DNA from 3 places in the Bradyrhizobium sp. 25ACV genome. Region 1 is predicted to be linked to each of the others. Evidence: predicted binding sites of a transcription regulator. Region 1 holds the regulator's gene; each other region holds the start of a gene.
What was found. Region 1 encodes LexA, which represses DNA repair genes until DNA is damaged. Its sites were predicted from a motif close to TGTTCNNNNTGTGTTCNG; they were not measured.
Positions count from the first base shown of each region.

Region 2: RAD04_RS14065 (YifB family Mg chelatase-like AAA ATPase) is a predicted target of LexA. The motif match lies at 2,830-2,847, and genes of this name have one in related genera.
Region 3: recA (recombinase RecA) is a predicted target of LexA. The motif match lies at 2,547-2,564, and genes of this name have one in related genera.

Region 1 covers NZ_JAVAYO010000006.1:54,184-58,862, reverse strand. The annotation lists gene RAD04_RS15410 (GAF domain-containing protein) at 1-695, opposite strand, end outside; gene RAD04_RS15405 (hypothetical protein) at 901-1,335, opposite strand; gene lexA (transcriptional repressor LexA) at 1,912-2,613, opposite strand; gene RAD04_RS15395 (molybdopterin molybdotransferase MoeA) at 2,790-4,001, opposite strand; gene RAD04_RS15390 (hypothetical protein) at 4,229-4,435, opposite strand; gene RAD04_RS15385 (HAD-IA family hydrolase) at 4,604-4,679, opposite strand, start outside.
Region 2 covers NZ_JAVAYO010000005.1:268,143-272,821, forward strand. The annotation lists gene RAD04_RS14055 (ATP-binding protein) at 1-511, opposite strand, end outside; gene RAD04_RS14060 (hypothetical protein) at 637-1,110, opposite strand; gene RAD04_RS14065 (YifB family Mg chelatase-like AAA ATPase) at 1,232-2,770, opposite strand; gene RAD04_RS14070 (PilZ domain-containing protein) at 2,999-3,244, shown strand; gene RAD04_RS14075 (tetratricopeptide repeat protein) at 3,424-4,197, shown strand; gene RAD04_RS14080 (AAA family ATPase) at 4,219-4,679, opposite strand, start outside.
Region 3 covers NZ_JAVAYO010000015.1:126,542-131,220, forward strand. The annotation lists gene gcvP (aminomethyl-transferring glycine dehydrogenase) at 1-116, shown strand, start outside; gene RAD04_RS29485 (hypothetical protein) at 266-1,252, opposite strand; gene recA (recombinase RecA) at 1,366-2,454, opposite strand; gene RAD04_RS29495 (hypothetical protein) at 2,754-2,954, shown strand; gene RAD04_RS29500 (hypothetical protein) at 3,110-3,277, shown strand; gene RAD04_RS29505 (DUF2798 domain-containing protein) at 3,949-4,206, opposite strand; gene RAD04_RS29510 (hypothetical protein) at 4,561-4,679, shown strand, end outside.

The sequences.
Region 1 (4,679 bases):
ACCAGCGCGGAACGGGCCTCGTTCGGGACCCAGATCTCGAAGCGCCGCGCAATCGGCGTTGCCTGCGCGGAGAGGAAAGTCAGGACCCATGTCTGGTCGGTGCCGGTTCGGTAGGGCACGCCGACGCCGAGATTGATCCCGACCTTGGCTGCGTCCTCCCAGCGCAGGAAGCTCTTGGCGTCGTGCAAGTCCTTGATGATCAGCGGCAGGCCAGCCTTCCAGGTGCGTCCGGGCAGTCCAAAGCCGCGAGGAAATCTGGTGTGGCGGGAGTTGAATTCGAACATGTCAGCTGCGCCGTAATAGCCGTCGACGAGGCCCATCTCGTGGGAGAGATCAGGATCGTTGTGCCAGAGTTCGATCGCGCCGACATGCGCCTCGTCGCCGCCGCAGAACAGCACCATCACGGCTTGCAGGAATTCGCCTGCGAACACCGGCACCGCCACGCCGCAAGTGAGGCCGGCCGCGACGGCCTGATCGGTCCGCTTGAAATAGGAGTTGGCGAATTTCGTGAGGATGATTGGATGGCCGCAGGCCCAGGCCTTGCCTGGAAGCCCCTCGTCATATCCGAAGTTCAGCTCTTCGCTGAAGGCCTTGAACGCGGACAGCCCTTCATCGTAGAGGCCGCCGCCGAATTCCAGCCGCATGCGCGTCCGGTCAGGCACCCAGAGTTCAACGACGCGAATGAAGGTTTTCATCGAGCGTGTCCGCCGCCTCAAACCACGACAGCATCGGTCATTTGGCTGCGGAGCGGAGGTTCAAAATTCAGGCAGGACGGCCCAAACTTCGTGCGGCGACGAGGTTCGCCGCTCGAATTTCGTGAAACAAAAACCCACCGGGCTCGCCGGCCTCGGCCGGCGACGGCATTTCAATCCTGGCCCTCGACCCGTCGGCCGGAGGGCGTCAGCCGATCGGCAGTCGCGTGACCGTCGGGCGACTGTCGGCGATGATCTGCGGCTTGTGCTCGCGCTCGCCGATCGGCTGGGTCACGGGCAGTTGCAGCACGGTTGCGCGCTGGCCTTCGACGAGCTGCGTCACCAGCACGGATTTGCCGTCCGGGAATTCGATCGCATCATGATGGCGATCGGGAATGTGCGGATCGATCTTGCCGAACTTGCCGACGCGGGAGTTGACGGTGCGCGTCCAGATCCAGCGGTTGTCGTAACGGACGTTGTCGGCGAAAGCGAGCTCCGTTCCCGGCAGCAGGCAGACTGCGACGGAGAGATCGGCTTCGGAGGCGAAGCCGCGCGTCGAGGTGCCGCGGAATGTTGTCGTGACGATCGTCTCGCCGACTTCTGCGGGGCGCGTCGCGACGGCATGCAGGCTGTAGTCACACATCGGGTGCTCCTCAATGCAGAGATAGCGACCCGCACCTCTTTCGGAGGCGCAGGCCCCTACCAGAGTGGAAGCACGTGACGGTCTGCTTGGTTGTAGGCAAATCTGCGGCTGGGATCCGCGAGCCCCGATCACATTATCTTTTCCATCTTTTCCGAATTCGATAGGAACAAAGTCGGCTTCCGTGCATTTGGCAGGCGCGCGTCAACGACCGGCGAAACCAGCCAGCCCGAGTATCGCCAGCTCGGCTGTGTACGCGCTGCATCGCGGTCGTTGCGGATTTTCTAGATCACGGCCGTGTCCTGGCCGACATGATGACGCGCCCAGCGTTGCTGCGGTTGCGCTCAAACGATCTGGCGCATTCGGGCTGTCCCCCTCGACCTCGAAAGGCCGCGAAGCGATGTTGCTTCGCGCGGCCTGCCGGGGATGTCGCGGACAAGGAGGGGCCAGATAATCTGTGCAGTACCAGAAAGACTATCCAGCCGGAGCGGACCATCATCCGCTCCAATCTCTGATCGGCGATGCCGATCGAAGGCGCGCGCGAGGCGCTGAGTACTTCCGGTATGAGTAGTTCCGGTATCAGTACTTGCGATAAAGCCCGATCAGCTTGCCCTGAATCTTCACGCGGTTCGGCGGCAGGATGCGCACCTCATAAGCGGCGTTGGCGGGCTCCAGCGCGATCGAGGCGCCGCGGCGGCGGAAACGCTTGAGCGTGGCTTCCTCGTCGTCGATCAGCGCCACCACGATGTCGCCGGTATCGGCGCTCTCGTTGCGCTGGATCAACGCCATGTCGCCGTCGAGGATGCCGGCCTCGACCATGGAATCGCCGCGCACTTCGAGCGCGTAATGCTCGCCGGAGCCGAGCATGTCGGGCGGCACGCTGATGGTGTGGCTGCGGGTCTGCAATGCCTCGATCGGAGTGCCGGCCGCGATGCGGCCCATCACCGGCACCGCAACGGGCCGCTCGCCCTCGTCCGCGGACGCGCTGGAGCTCGCGCGGACCTTGCCGAGATTGCCCTCGATGACGCTTGGCGTGAAGCCGCGTCGGTTGCCGGCGGCAGCCTGGAGCTCCGGCAGCTTGATCACTTCGATGGCCCGGGCGCGGTTGGGCAGGCGGCGGATGAAGCCGCGCTCTTCGAGCGCGGTGATCAGGCGGTGGATGCCTGACTTCGAGCGCAGATCGAGCGCATCCTTCATCTCGTCGAAGGACGGCGGCACGCCGCTTTCCTTCAAGCGTTCGCTGATGAACCGCAGAAGCTCGTATTGTTTGCGCGTTAACATCTCGACCAAAGTCCCCCGGTTGATGTCGTTCGATTCCGAGACGATGAATTCAGCGATAAGCCGCTACATCCTCGAAACAAATCATGAACGGACACTATATGTTCGATACATGTTCCGCAACTGCTTAATTTACCGTGAACAGAGCGAAGCTCGCGGAATGCGTGTGGCCGCGCAGGTCAGACGGGGAGCCTTAGCATCTCGCAGGGGCTGCCGGCCTCGGCCTTTGGCGCAAACGGTGCGCGCACGAGAAGTACCTGTGCTGCAGCAAGATTCGCAAGCAGAGAGGAGTCTTGATGGCTGACGGGAAGGGCGACGAGCGTGCCATCGTCGCGCTTTTCCAGGCGCGCGCGCAGATAATCCTCGCGCTGGTCGTTGGCGCTGAGATCGCGGCCCAGCACGACGCGCTCGCGATGGTGATGAATCACCGAACGGCCCGACAGCGCGCGAATCAGCGGCACCATGAACAGGAAGGCGCAGACATAGGACGATACGGGATTGCCGGGCAGGCCGATGACGCCCATCGTCCCTAACCGTCCGTGCATCATCGGCTTGCCGGGCCGCATCGCGATCTTCCAGAACGCCATCGCGATGCCTTCTTCCTTGAGCGCCTGCTGGACCAGATCGTGGTCGCCGACCGATGCGCCTCCGGTCGTAACCAGGACGTCGGCGCCGCTTTCGCGCGCGCGGCGGATGCCGGCGGTGGTGGCCTCCAGCGTATCGGCGGCAACACCGAGGTCGATGGTCTCGGCGCCCTCGCTGCGGGCGAGCGCGTGCAGGGCATAGCCGTTGGAATAGACGATCTGGCCGTGCCCGGGCGTTGAGCCCGGCATCACCAGTTCATCGCCGGTGGCGAGGATCGCGACCTTCGGACGGCGGCAGACGGCGAGAAGCGGGTGATTCATTCCAGCGGCGAGGGCGAGATCGCGCTCCGTCAGACGGGTTCCCTTGCACAGGAGAACGTCGCCCTCGCGGAAATCGACGCCGGCGGGGCGGATGTGCCGACCCACGATCGCGGCTTCCTTGATCGTTATGTGCTGGCCCTCGGCGATCGTGTCCTCCTGGATCACGACAGCATCGGCGCCGTCGGGAACGACGCCCCCGGTGAAGATCCGCACGGCTTCGCCGGCGCCGACCTTTCCCGCGAACGGACGGCCCGCTGCGACCTCACCGATCATCATCAGCCTTGAATCGATTGTCGCCGCATCGGCCGCGCGCACGGCATAGCCGTCCATCGCCGACATCGCCTGGGGCGGTTGGGTGCGCCGCGCAGCGACGTCCTGCGCGAGCACGCGATGGTAGGCTTCGTCGAGCGAAACCGTCTCTGCAGGCAGCGGCGCTGCACCCGCCAGCACCGCAGCAAGGGCGTCGGAAACCGGCATCAAGGCCACGGCGAAACTCCTGCTCGGCACGTTCGGACGAAATGTTCCGACAGTCTTCTAACCGAGCGCGGGAGCAGAGGCAAAATTGCGGAGCGGGCACGATTTATCCTGCCGCTTTCAGCCCTGGATGGAAGGCAGGCTCAGGCCTGGCGTGGCATGATCCAGAGAACGAGACCGATCAGCAGGAGGGTGGCCATGGTGAGGACGAGAATGACGAGTGCCACGGCCAACATCGCTCAACTCCCGCTCGGCCGGTCCGGCCCGTCGTCCAGCGCGACGTCGGGAGCCTTCGGGCCTTGATCCTTGTCGGGCAGCGGATCGGCCTGGGATTTCAGGTCGGCGGCCTTGCTGATCAGCTTGGCGGACAGGTCAGAATCCGAGGTGGTTCTTGCGAATTCAAGCAGGAGAGAGGCTTGCTTGGTGAGATAGGTTTTGCCCAGCACGTCCATAAGTCCGGTGTAGAAGTCCCAACGGACTCAAGAGTCCGGAAGGGGTCATTCCGTTCCCGGAACTCCGTACAAAAATGCACAAAACGCTCTGGTTCCTCATTTTGGGCAAAATTGGTTCCGGGAAGGCTGCCCGACGTTGCGCCTCCCGCTGAGCGGAGATCGTCAGATGCCCAATGCCTTCAAGGCGTTCCCGACGTCGCGCGGCGACGTCACATGCACCGCCGTCAGCCCGCGCGAC
Region 2 (4,679 bases), on a different contig from region 1:
GTGTGCCGCTGCTCTCGCGCGCGCTGTCGCCCTGCTCCAGCACGTCGAAATCGAAACGCGTGCCGACCAGCGCGCTGCGCGCCTGTCCTGCGAGCGCGCAATAGGCTTCGTTGGCAAAAGTGATGCGGCCATCGGTAGCGCGCAGCACGATGAGGTCGCCCTGCTGCTCGAACAGGCTGCGGGCGCGTTCTTCCGCCTCCTTCAGCTCCCAATTGCGGTCGATCAGCGCCTCGTTGTGGGCGGCGAGGGTACGCAGCCGCTTGTTCACGAAACGCAGGCGCATGCTCAGCGTCGCAAGGCCGAGGCAGGCGAGCGCGAACAGGAAGCTCGCGCCGATCGCAAAGGTGTGGGGATCGTAGCCGGAGCTTTCGGACCGGCTGCCGGACACGAAACCGTAGGCGCCGCCGAAGGTCGCCGAGAAGATCATGAAAGAGCGGATCGCGAAGGCGATGCGGGGATGCTGTCGCCTGAAACGGCGCATGCGCACCTTGATCCGGAACGTCCGACCCATCGTCACCGACCCCGACTCTTTTTCGAATCCCGCCACCCGCCGTCTGCGACGATGTCGCTCTGACCTTGCGAACAGCTTGAGGCTTTGGCGCTGCCTCCAAACAGGGTTGACGAGGTGTTAACGCATCAGAGCGAGGCGGCCTGGAGCGGGAGCGGGCGATGGCCGCCATGGGCGCCGACGATCAGCGCCGCGGCCTCGCGCTGCGAGAACGACTTCGAGCGCACATAGATGCGGTAATCCGCCGGCCCTTCGGTGGAGAGATAGATCACCTGGCCGCCATCGACGGGCTGAGCGGCAATCGAGACGAGGCGCCTCGAGGCATTGGCCTGACAGGAATCCGGCTCGGAACCGAGACCGTCGTCGACCACGGCGAAGTCCGCAGTATCGGCATCGTCGGTGATCTGAACCCGCACCGTGGCCCGGGCGGGATCTTCGGTGAACGCGACATGGACGCCGGCCGTCCAGAACAGGGAGGTGAGCTCGACCGAGGTTTCGCCGAGGGCGATGCAGGGATGCGAGACCGATCCGATCTCTGCGCGGGCGAACACCGCAGCCGCCAACAAGGGAACAACCGAGGCCAGGATCTTGAAACGCAACATGACACTCTACTCGCCAAGGACTCGCCAAGGCCGCCAGGAACTGCTCCCGGGAACTCATTGGGCCTTATGGTTTGCAGAGCGTAAAGGAAACTCGTTACCGCCGGGTTGATGCGCGGAATGATCAAGCCATCTGGCGCACATCCTCCGCGAGTGCGCGGTAGGACAAGGCTTCGGCCAGATGCAGCCGGCCGATCTTGTCGGCGCGATCGAGGTCGGCCAGCGTGCGCGCCACCCGCAGCACGCGGTGATAGCCGCGCGCCGACAGCCGCATGGTCTCGGCGGCGTCGCGCAGCAGCTTCTGGCCCTGCGCGTCCGGCTTGGCGATCTCCTCCAGCACAGAGGCAGGAGCCTCGGCATTGGTGCGGACATGGGGCAGGCCGGCATCGGCATAACGCGCGAGCTGGATGTCGCGCGCCGCCGCCACGCGGGCGGCGACCTCGGCGGAGCCTTCCGCCGGCGGTGGCAGAATCAGATCGGCCGCGGTCACGGCGGGAACTTCGATGCGCAGGTCGATGCGGTCCATCAGGGGACCGGAGATGCGCGCCTGGTAGTCGCCGGTGCAGCGGTCGACGCGGCCGCGCTTGCAGGCATAGCCCGGCTCGAACGCGTTGCCGCAGCGGCACGGATTCATCGCTGCGACCAGCATGAAGCGGGCAGGGTAGGTGACGCGATGGTTGGCGCGCGACACCGCGACCTCGCCGTTCTCCAGCGGCTGCCGCAGCGAATCCAGTACGCGCGGATCGAATTCGGGCAGCTCGTCGAGGAACAGCACGCCCTGATGCGCCAGCGAGATCTCGCCGGGTTTTGCGCGCATGCCGCCGCCGGTGAGCGCGGCCATGCTGGCGGAATGATGCGGCGAGCGGAACGGCCGCCGCGCCGTCAGCGCCCCGCCCTCGATCTCGCCGGCAACGGAGGCGATCATCGAGACCTCCAGCAGTTCGCTCGGTGACAGCGGCGGCAGGATCGAGGGCAGGCGCGCCGCCAGCATCGATTTGCCGGCGCCGGGCGCGCCGATCATGAGCAAATGATGCCCGCCGGCGGCGGCGATCTCCAGCGCGCGCTTGGCGCTTTCCTGACCCTTGATGTCGCGCAGGTCGAGTGTGGAGGCGGCGGGCTCGTGCACCTTCGGTGACGGCCGCGACAGCACCTGGGTGCCTTTGAAGTGGTTGGCGATCTGGATCAGCGAGCTTGCCGCGATGATCTGGATGTCCGGGCTCGCCCACGCCGCTTCGGAGCCGCACGAGGCCGGGCAGATCAACCCTTCCTCGCGCATATTGGCGCCGAACGCGGCGGGAAGAACCCCGGCCACGGGCGCGATCGAGCCGTCGAGGCCGAGCTCGCCGAGCACGGTGAAGCCGGTCAGCGCATCCGGCGGGATCGCGCCAATCGCCGCCATCAGGCCGAGTGCGATCGGCAGGTCGTAATGGCTGCCTTCCTTCGGGAGGTCGGCCGGCGCCAGATTGACGATGATCCGCCGCGCCGGCAGCGCCAGCCCCGAGGCGATCAGCGCCGAGCGCACCCGCTCGCGCGCCTCCGACACCGCCTTGTCCGGCAGGCCGACGATCGCGAAGGCCGGCAAGCCCGGCGCGACCTGCACCTGCACGTCGACCGCACGGGCCTCGATCCCCTCAAAGGCGACGGTGGAAACCCGCTGAACCATGCTCAAACCAGCCTGCCCCTCTCGCACAATTAGGGGTAGCAGAGGTGGGCCGTTTTCGCAAGAACAATACGGGAACGGTCTGGGGCGGGGAGCAAGCCCTAAGCAATCGTAAACGCCACGCCGACACTACGTCTCGAATGCCGGCTTCTGTCCTCAGCACATTCCAACGAATGTCCGCTACTCCTAAGGCTGCGGGATGGGCCGTGGTCTAACGGGTGAACAATTCAAATGCTTGCAAATCGCCGGAGAAGCGAACGTCGGGTGTGCAGCCGGCTCGCCAAGATCCATTTTGGCGCGGGCTCGCTGCCGCGGGACTGCACGATCACCGATATCTCGGATGGCGGCGTGAAAGTGGTGGCGGAATACCTGGAAGTGCCGCCGCAATTCACCATCATCTTCGCACCCGACTATTCCCGCCAATGCCGCCTGAGATGGCGCATCGGCTGCGAATTCGGTGCCGAGTTCACCGACTAAAGCGCGATGCGATGAGGATGAACGTCATCGCGCTTTAGGTTGTTGTTCAAGCATGATCTTTTCGGAAAACCGCTGCGCACTTTTCCGGATCATGCTTTAAGATCCCCCAAGCCGCGTCCTTAACGGGACTTTAGCGTTAATCGGTAAGCATCTCTGATCAGTTGCCGAGTGATCAGAGTATGTCCAAGCGTTCGTCCCTCGCCGCTCCCCCGGCGAGATTGCTGCTTCCCGCACTCCTGGTGCTCGTCCTCGGCGGTTGCCAGACCGCCGGCATCGAGGATGTGACCGGCGCGCTCGGCGTCAGATCGGAAACGGCGGTCAAGGCCGACGCCAAGCCAGAGATGGACGCGTTGCGCGAGCGCTATCGCGCCAAGCCCAGTGATCCCAACGTTGCGCTCGCCTACGGCAAGGCGCTGCGCGAGAGCGGCCAGCGTGCGCAGGCGGTTGCGGTCATGGAGCAGGCCGTGCTCGCTCATCCCAGCAACAAGGCGTTGCTCGCCGGCTATGGCCGCGCGCTCGCCGACAGCGGCAGTTTCCAGCAGGCCTTCGACGTTCTCAGCCGCGCGCATACGCCGGAGGATCCGGACTGGCGCATCCTGTCGGCGCAGGGTGCGGCGCTCGATCAGCTCGGCCGCAACGAGGAGGCGCAGCAATATTATGCCGCGGCGTTGAAGATCGTGCCGGACGAGCCGACCGTGCTGTCCAATCTCGGCCTGTCCTATATGCTGCAAAACAATCTGCCGAAGGCCGAACAGGTGCTCGGCCGCGCTTATCAGCGCAATCAGAATGATGCGCGGGTCCGCGCCAATCTCGCGCTCGTGCTGGGGTTGCAGGGCCGCGAGGCCGAGGCCGAAATCCTCGTGAAGGCAGATTTGCCGCCGGACCAGGCCGCGGCCAAGGTCACAGCGCTGCGGCAACTGCTGGCGAAGAAGCAGCAGCGGGCGGACAAGTAGTCCGCCCCTTTTTATGTACGCTTACGACGCCTTGCGATGCGGCGCCGAGTTGCGGCTTGACTTGCCCTTCAGCTTCTTCAGCAGCGGCCCGAGCAGCGAGCGCTTCGGCTTCTTGACCTCGCCACGCCCGGCGAGGCGGTTCGCCATGTTCTGGAACAGCTCGGTGGTGCGGTGGCTCTTGGAGACTTCCGCGATCATCTGGCCGTTATTGGCCGCGGTCGAGAACAGTTTCGAATCGAACGGGATCACCGCGATCGGCTGGCTTTCCATCGTCTTGGCGAACGCCTTGACCTCGATCTCCGCGCGCTTGTGCATGCCGACCTGGTTGAGGCAGTACAGCGGCGGCCGGTCGTTCGGCCGCGCCGCCTTCAGCACGCTCAGCATGTTCTTGGTGTTGCGCAAATTGGCGAGATCGGGCTCGGCCACGATCACGATGTCGTCGGCGTTCACGAGCGCGCGCCGCGTCCAGCCGGACCATTGGT
Region 3 (4,679 bases), on a different contig from region 1:
CTTCGCGGGCCGACAAATATTGGTGCCCCGTGGGCCGCGTCGACAACGTCTATGGCGATCGCAACCTGGTGTGCTCCTGCCCGCCGGTGAGCGATTACGCGGAAGCTGCGGAGTAGGCCACGACGGAGGTCTCGTAGGGTGGGCAAAGCGACTTGTCCGCCGTAGCTCGAAAAGCGAAGGCGGAAGCGTGCCCACCGCCTCTGCATGACGTGAAAGATCGTGGGCACGGCGCTTACGCGCCTTTGCCCACCCTACGGCTCCTGACCTAAGGCGCGATCAACGAGCGACTCTCCTCCCGCCACCGCCACAGTCGATCGTTGGTCAGCAACGTACCGCCCCACCAGCGCCGAATCGGGTTATGACGGCGAAAATCCTCCCGACCTTCCAGAACCGCTTTGCCAAACTCCGTCAGCGACAGCCGGCTCCGGCGAAAGGCGGCGTTTCGACCTCGCGCATCGTGCCGGGGAAGCGTCTCGAGTTTCGGATCGAGACCTGCGACCGCCGGCATCGGGCCGGACGCAAGCCCTTCGAGCAACGGCCCAAGCTCCCACTGGTCAAACACGCGCGTTTCGAGCAGCCCGCCCGGCTGAAACAGCTCCTTTGTCCGGCTGCAGCCCGCCGCAATCAGATCGAGAAGCCGTGATTCCGTCGCGCCCAGTCCAGTCGTCGTTGACGGCAGTTCAGCCAGCAATTGCTCCATCGCCGGATTCAGGAAGGGCAGCGTGGGAAACTCACGCCCCAGCAGCCCAAAACAGAGCTCCGGCGTGGGGGCCCGATAAGCTTCCCAGGCCATGCGAGCGGCCTCGAAGTCGGGCTCCGTTACGTCGAACACCCGCACGGCACGATCGCGCAGCCTCACAGCGTCTGCTTCGAGCAGATCGAAATCGACGAGCCGCAATTTAAGTCGCTCGGCCATGTAGGATTGTGAGCGCAGGTAATCGAGAATCCAGACCAGCTGCAATTGATCGTTCGGACGGGGATCAAACCACAGTTCGATGAGATCGAAGCCGTAGGCCTTGCAGAACCAATCTAGCGGGAGCTGCTTGTGCGCGAGGCCGGCCTCGGGAGATCGGGCAACAAGATCGGACCACCGCACTTCCGGATCGCTGCGGTGCGAGACACCCGTGAGGTAGGTCTCAAGGTGGTGCGACGTAGGCAGGGGCCCAGATACGAATCGAAAGATCAACGGGACGACCATGTCAGCGCGATCGGCATAGGTGAGGCCAGCGCCGGACGAACTGGTCAGAATCATCCGTTTCATCGTCGGCGCGCCCCACCCTCACGCAAAACGAAACGGGCACTGACGACGTCGGCAACTCAACGTCTTCAGCGCCCGCTCCTCGCGAAAACTCTTCGCGTTAGATTTTACTCCTCCGTCGGCTCCTCGCCGTCGGCGTCGCTCTCCGGCGTGCCGGCCAAAATCTGCTCGGAGATCAGGCCGGAGTTCTGGCGGATCGAGGTCTCGATCTTGGCGGTGATGTCGGGGTTGGCCTTCAGGAACGCTTTCGAGTTCTCGCGGCCCTGGCCGAGGCGCTGGCTGTCATAGGAGAACCAGGCGCCTGACTTCTCGACGATGCCGGCCTTGACGCCGAGATCGAGGATCTCACCCATCTTCGAGACGCCCTCGCCGTACATGATGTCAAACTCGACCTGCTTGAAGGGCGGCGCCAGCTTGTTCTTCACCACCTTCACGCGCGTGGTGTTGCCGACCACTTCGTCGCGCTCCTTGATCGCGCCGATGCGGCGGATGTCGAGGCGGACGGAGGCGTAGAACTTCAGCGCGTTGCCGCCGGTCGTGGTTTCCGGCGAGCCGTACATCACACCGATCTTCATGCGGATCTGGTTGATGAAGATCACCATGGTGTTGGACTTGTTGATGGAGGCCGTCAGCTTGCGCAACGCCTGGCTCATCAGACGCGCCTGCAGACCCGGCAGCGCATCACCCATCTCGCCCTCGAGCTCGGCCTTCGGCACCAGCGCGGCGACCGAATCGATCACCATGACGTCGACCGCACCCGAGCGCACCAGCGTGTCGCAGATTTCCAGCGCCTGCTCGCCGGTGTCGGGCTGCGAGATCAGGAGCTCGTCGATGTTGACGCCGAGCTTGCGGGCATAGACCGGGTCGAGCGCGTGCTCAGCGTCGATGAAGGCGCAGATGCCGCCCTTCTTCTGCGCTTCCGCCACCGTGTGCAGCGCCAGCGTGGTCTTGCCCGACGATTCCGGCCCGTAGATCTCGACGATGCGTCCCTTGGGCAAGCCGCCGATGCCGAGCGCGATATCGAGCCCGAGCGAGCCTGACGACACCGCCTCGATGTCCATGGACCGGTCGTTCTTGCCGAGCTTCATCACCGAGCCCTTGCCGAACTGGCGCTCGATCTGAGAGAGCGCGGCGGCCAGAGCTTTACTCTTGTCCATGGAAGATCCTTCGACGATACGCAGGGCAGTGGCGGACATTGGGTCGTGCTCCTTATGGCGAGGATTCGCGTGAGGGACAAACGATTGGCGAGGCGGCTCGGCGATAAAAGCAACGTACCCTATTTGTTCTAGGTTCGCAATATGTTCTTTTGCGGATTTGGGGGTTTGTCCGTGAGCATCTCCACGTCCCCCTCCCTATTCGCGTTGTGCACACAACTGGACAGACGCGGCTCCCGTTAATTGTCCTTAATGGGCCATCACCGCACGAAGCGAGGCCACTATCGGTGATGAGAACGCCGATTGCGCTCCCGCCTTCCTCGCACGGAAAGGAGCGCGCCATGTCCAGGCGGCGACGTTTCAAGCAGCAGCTGACGCTTCAAGACCGACTCTCCGCATGGGTGAAGCAGGTCGAGGAACAGGCCTCCAGGCTTCCGCCCGGGCCCGAGCGGGACGCCCTGCTCACGAAGGCCCGCCAGGCCGACGTCGCCAATCACCTGCACGACTGGGTCATATCCCCCGGACTGCAGCCGCCGAAATAGCAGGGCTGCCGCAACGTGATTCCCCGGCCGAGGCTGACGCGCATCAAAGACGCATGGCCCGGCCGCCGTCAGAATTCCGTAATCCTGCGGCAACGAACCTTTTCGCGGTCTCGGGCCTTCTCCAGGATGGGACCGCAACTCTGGGGACCTCAGTCATGACGGACAACACCAACCGCGATACGATCAGGCGCAATCCCCTGCTGAAGGCGGCACAGGAGGAGCTGATAAAGTTCGAGCGCGCGGAAAACGAGTTCCGCAAGAAGGACCGCCAAGAGCGCGCCGCCGAGCTCCACCTTCCCCTGAACGAAATCAAGATCCACTAGATCCGGCCGGGGGCTTCCGAAGCTGACAAACGCGCGCCGACGATACGGTGGCGGCCCTTCTTAAGACCTTGGGTGGCGGCGGGAGGCGGTCGCCTTATCACCGCAATCTGTCGGGAGGCCCAGGTCGGGCCGATTTGACCGGCCCACAGAGCGCCATGACGGCATCTAAACACCAAACTTAATCCATTGAAAAGACAACTGAATTTCCATGCGGCCTACTGTGCATGGGGTTGTTTTCCAGTTTTTGAGAATGCGGCAACCCCGTACCCATCATCCAGGGGAAGGCTGCGCCTGCGCCTGTCCTAAAGCAGCGCCAGCAGCACGAGGCCGATCACCAGCACCACGAAGCCAGCCGCTGTCGCGGCGGCGAATGACCGCTCTACGTTATCCATGATGCCACCCCGTGGTCGGCGTGCCACGTTTCCCCCATGGCTGCGCCGAACGCTGTGGAATCTTGCCGACGGGTGTGTCCGCAGTTGTGCGAACGGATGTCGAAATTGGGACGGGTGCGGGGCCAGTCTGCGGCCTCAGTGGTCGGGCTCGGAAATCTGCCGCCTGTCAGGCTGCCGTAAGCGGAGCCGGCTAGGATGATGAGGCTATGGTGTTGCAGCCCAGCACCTCAGCCTCCAATAACTTTTTGCCCCGTCTGGCTCTCCCCAGGCGGGGCTTTTTCATGCCTTCCGGGCGGTTCGCGGGTCCCGCTCCTCCTGGGTCAGGAGCAGCGAGAAGGTGCGGATCGCGGGCGCAGCCAGCAGCACGATCGGCAGCATCGCTGCCCAGGCGATCAGCCACGACACCATCCAGTGCCCGACGAAGCTCATCGCGCTGCCTGCGGGCAAGCTGGCGATTCCCGCCGCGATCAGCGAGGTCAGTCCGGACTGGATGATGCCGAAGACGAAATGACTGTAGCGGCGGGGAATGCCGAGCATGACGGGCCCTTGCTGTTTTTGCCGTCGCCAGACCAAGCAAGGCATATGCCGCCGCTTGCACGGAAACCGGTAACCCTCCGCGGGGCCCCTGCGGCCCGTCCGATTCGGCGCACCGGCGCAGCCGGGTGCAGCCCAGGAACTTTGTTCATGGTCGGAGAACCACGGGTATGCGACAGCCTCACTGTCTCACGGACCGGCGTCTTTCGAGAGCCGGTTTCGCCTGTTTCGGGGGCAGGCGCGCTTTCGAGATATCCCCGAACTGTCCGGGGCTTACCGACAAAATTTGCTTGTCTCCGGAATATTGGGACGCCCAACATGTTTGCAGTCATGGAGAGTGAATCGTGGGAGGTCGCCATGAATCACAGGGGCGTCGAGTTCACCGTCGCCAAGACGGCGATTCCCGGAATCTGGCAGTGGCAGTTCCGCATTGGCGAGCAGGTCAAGACCGGCAAGACCGAGACGAAAATCGACCT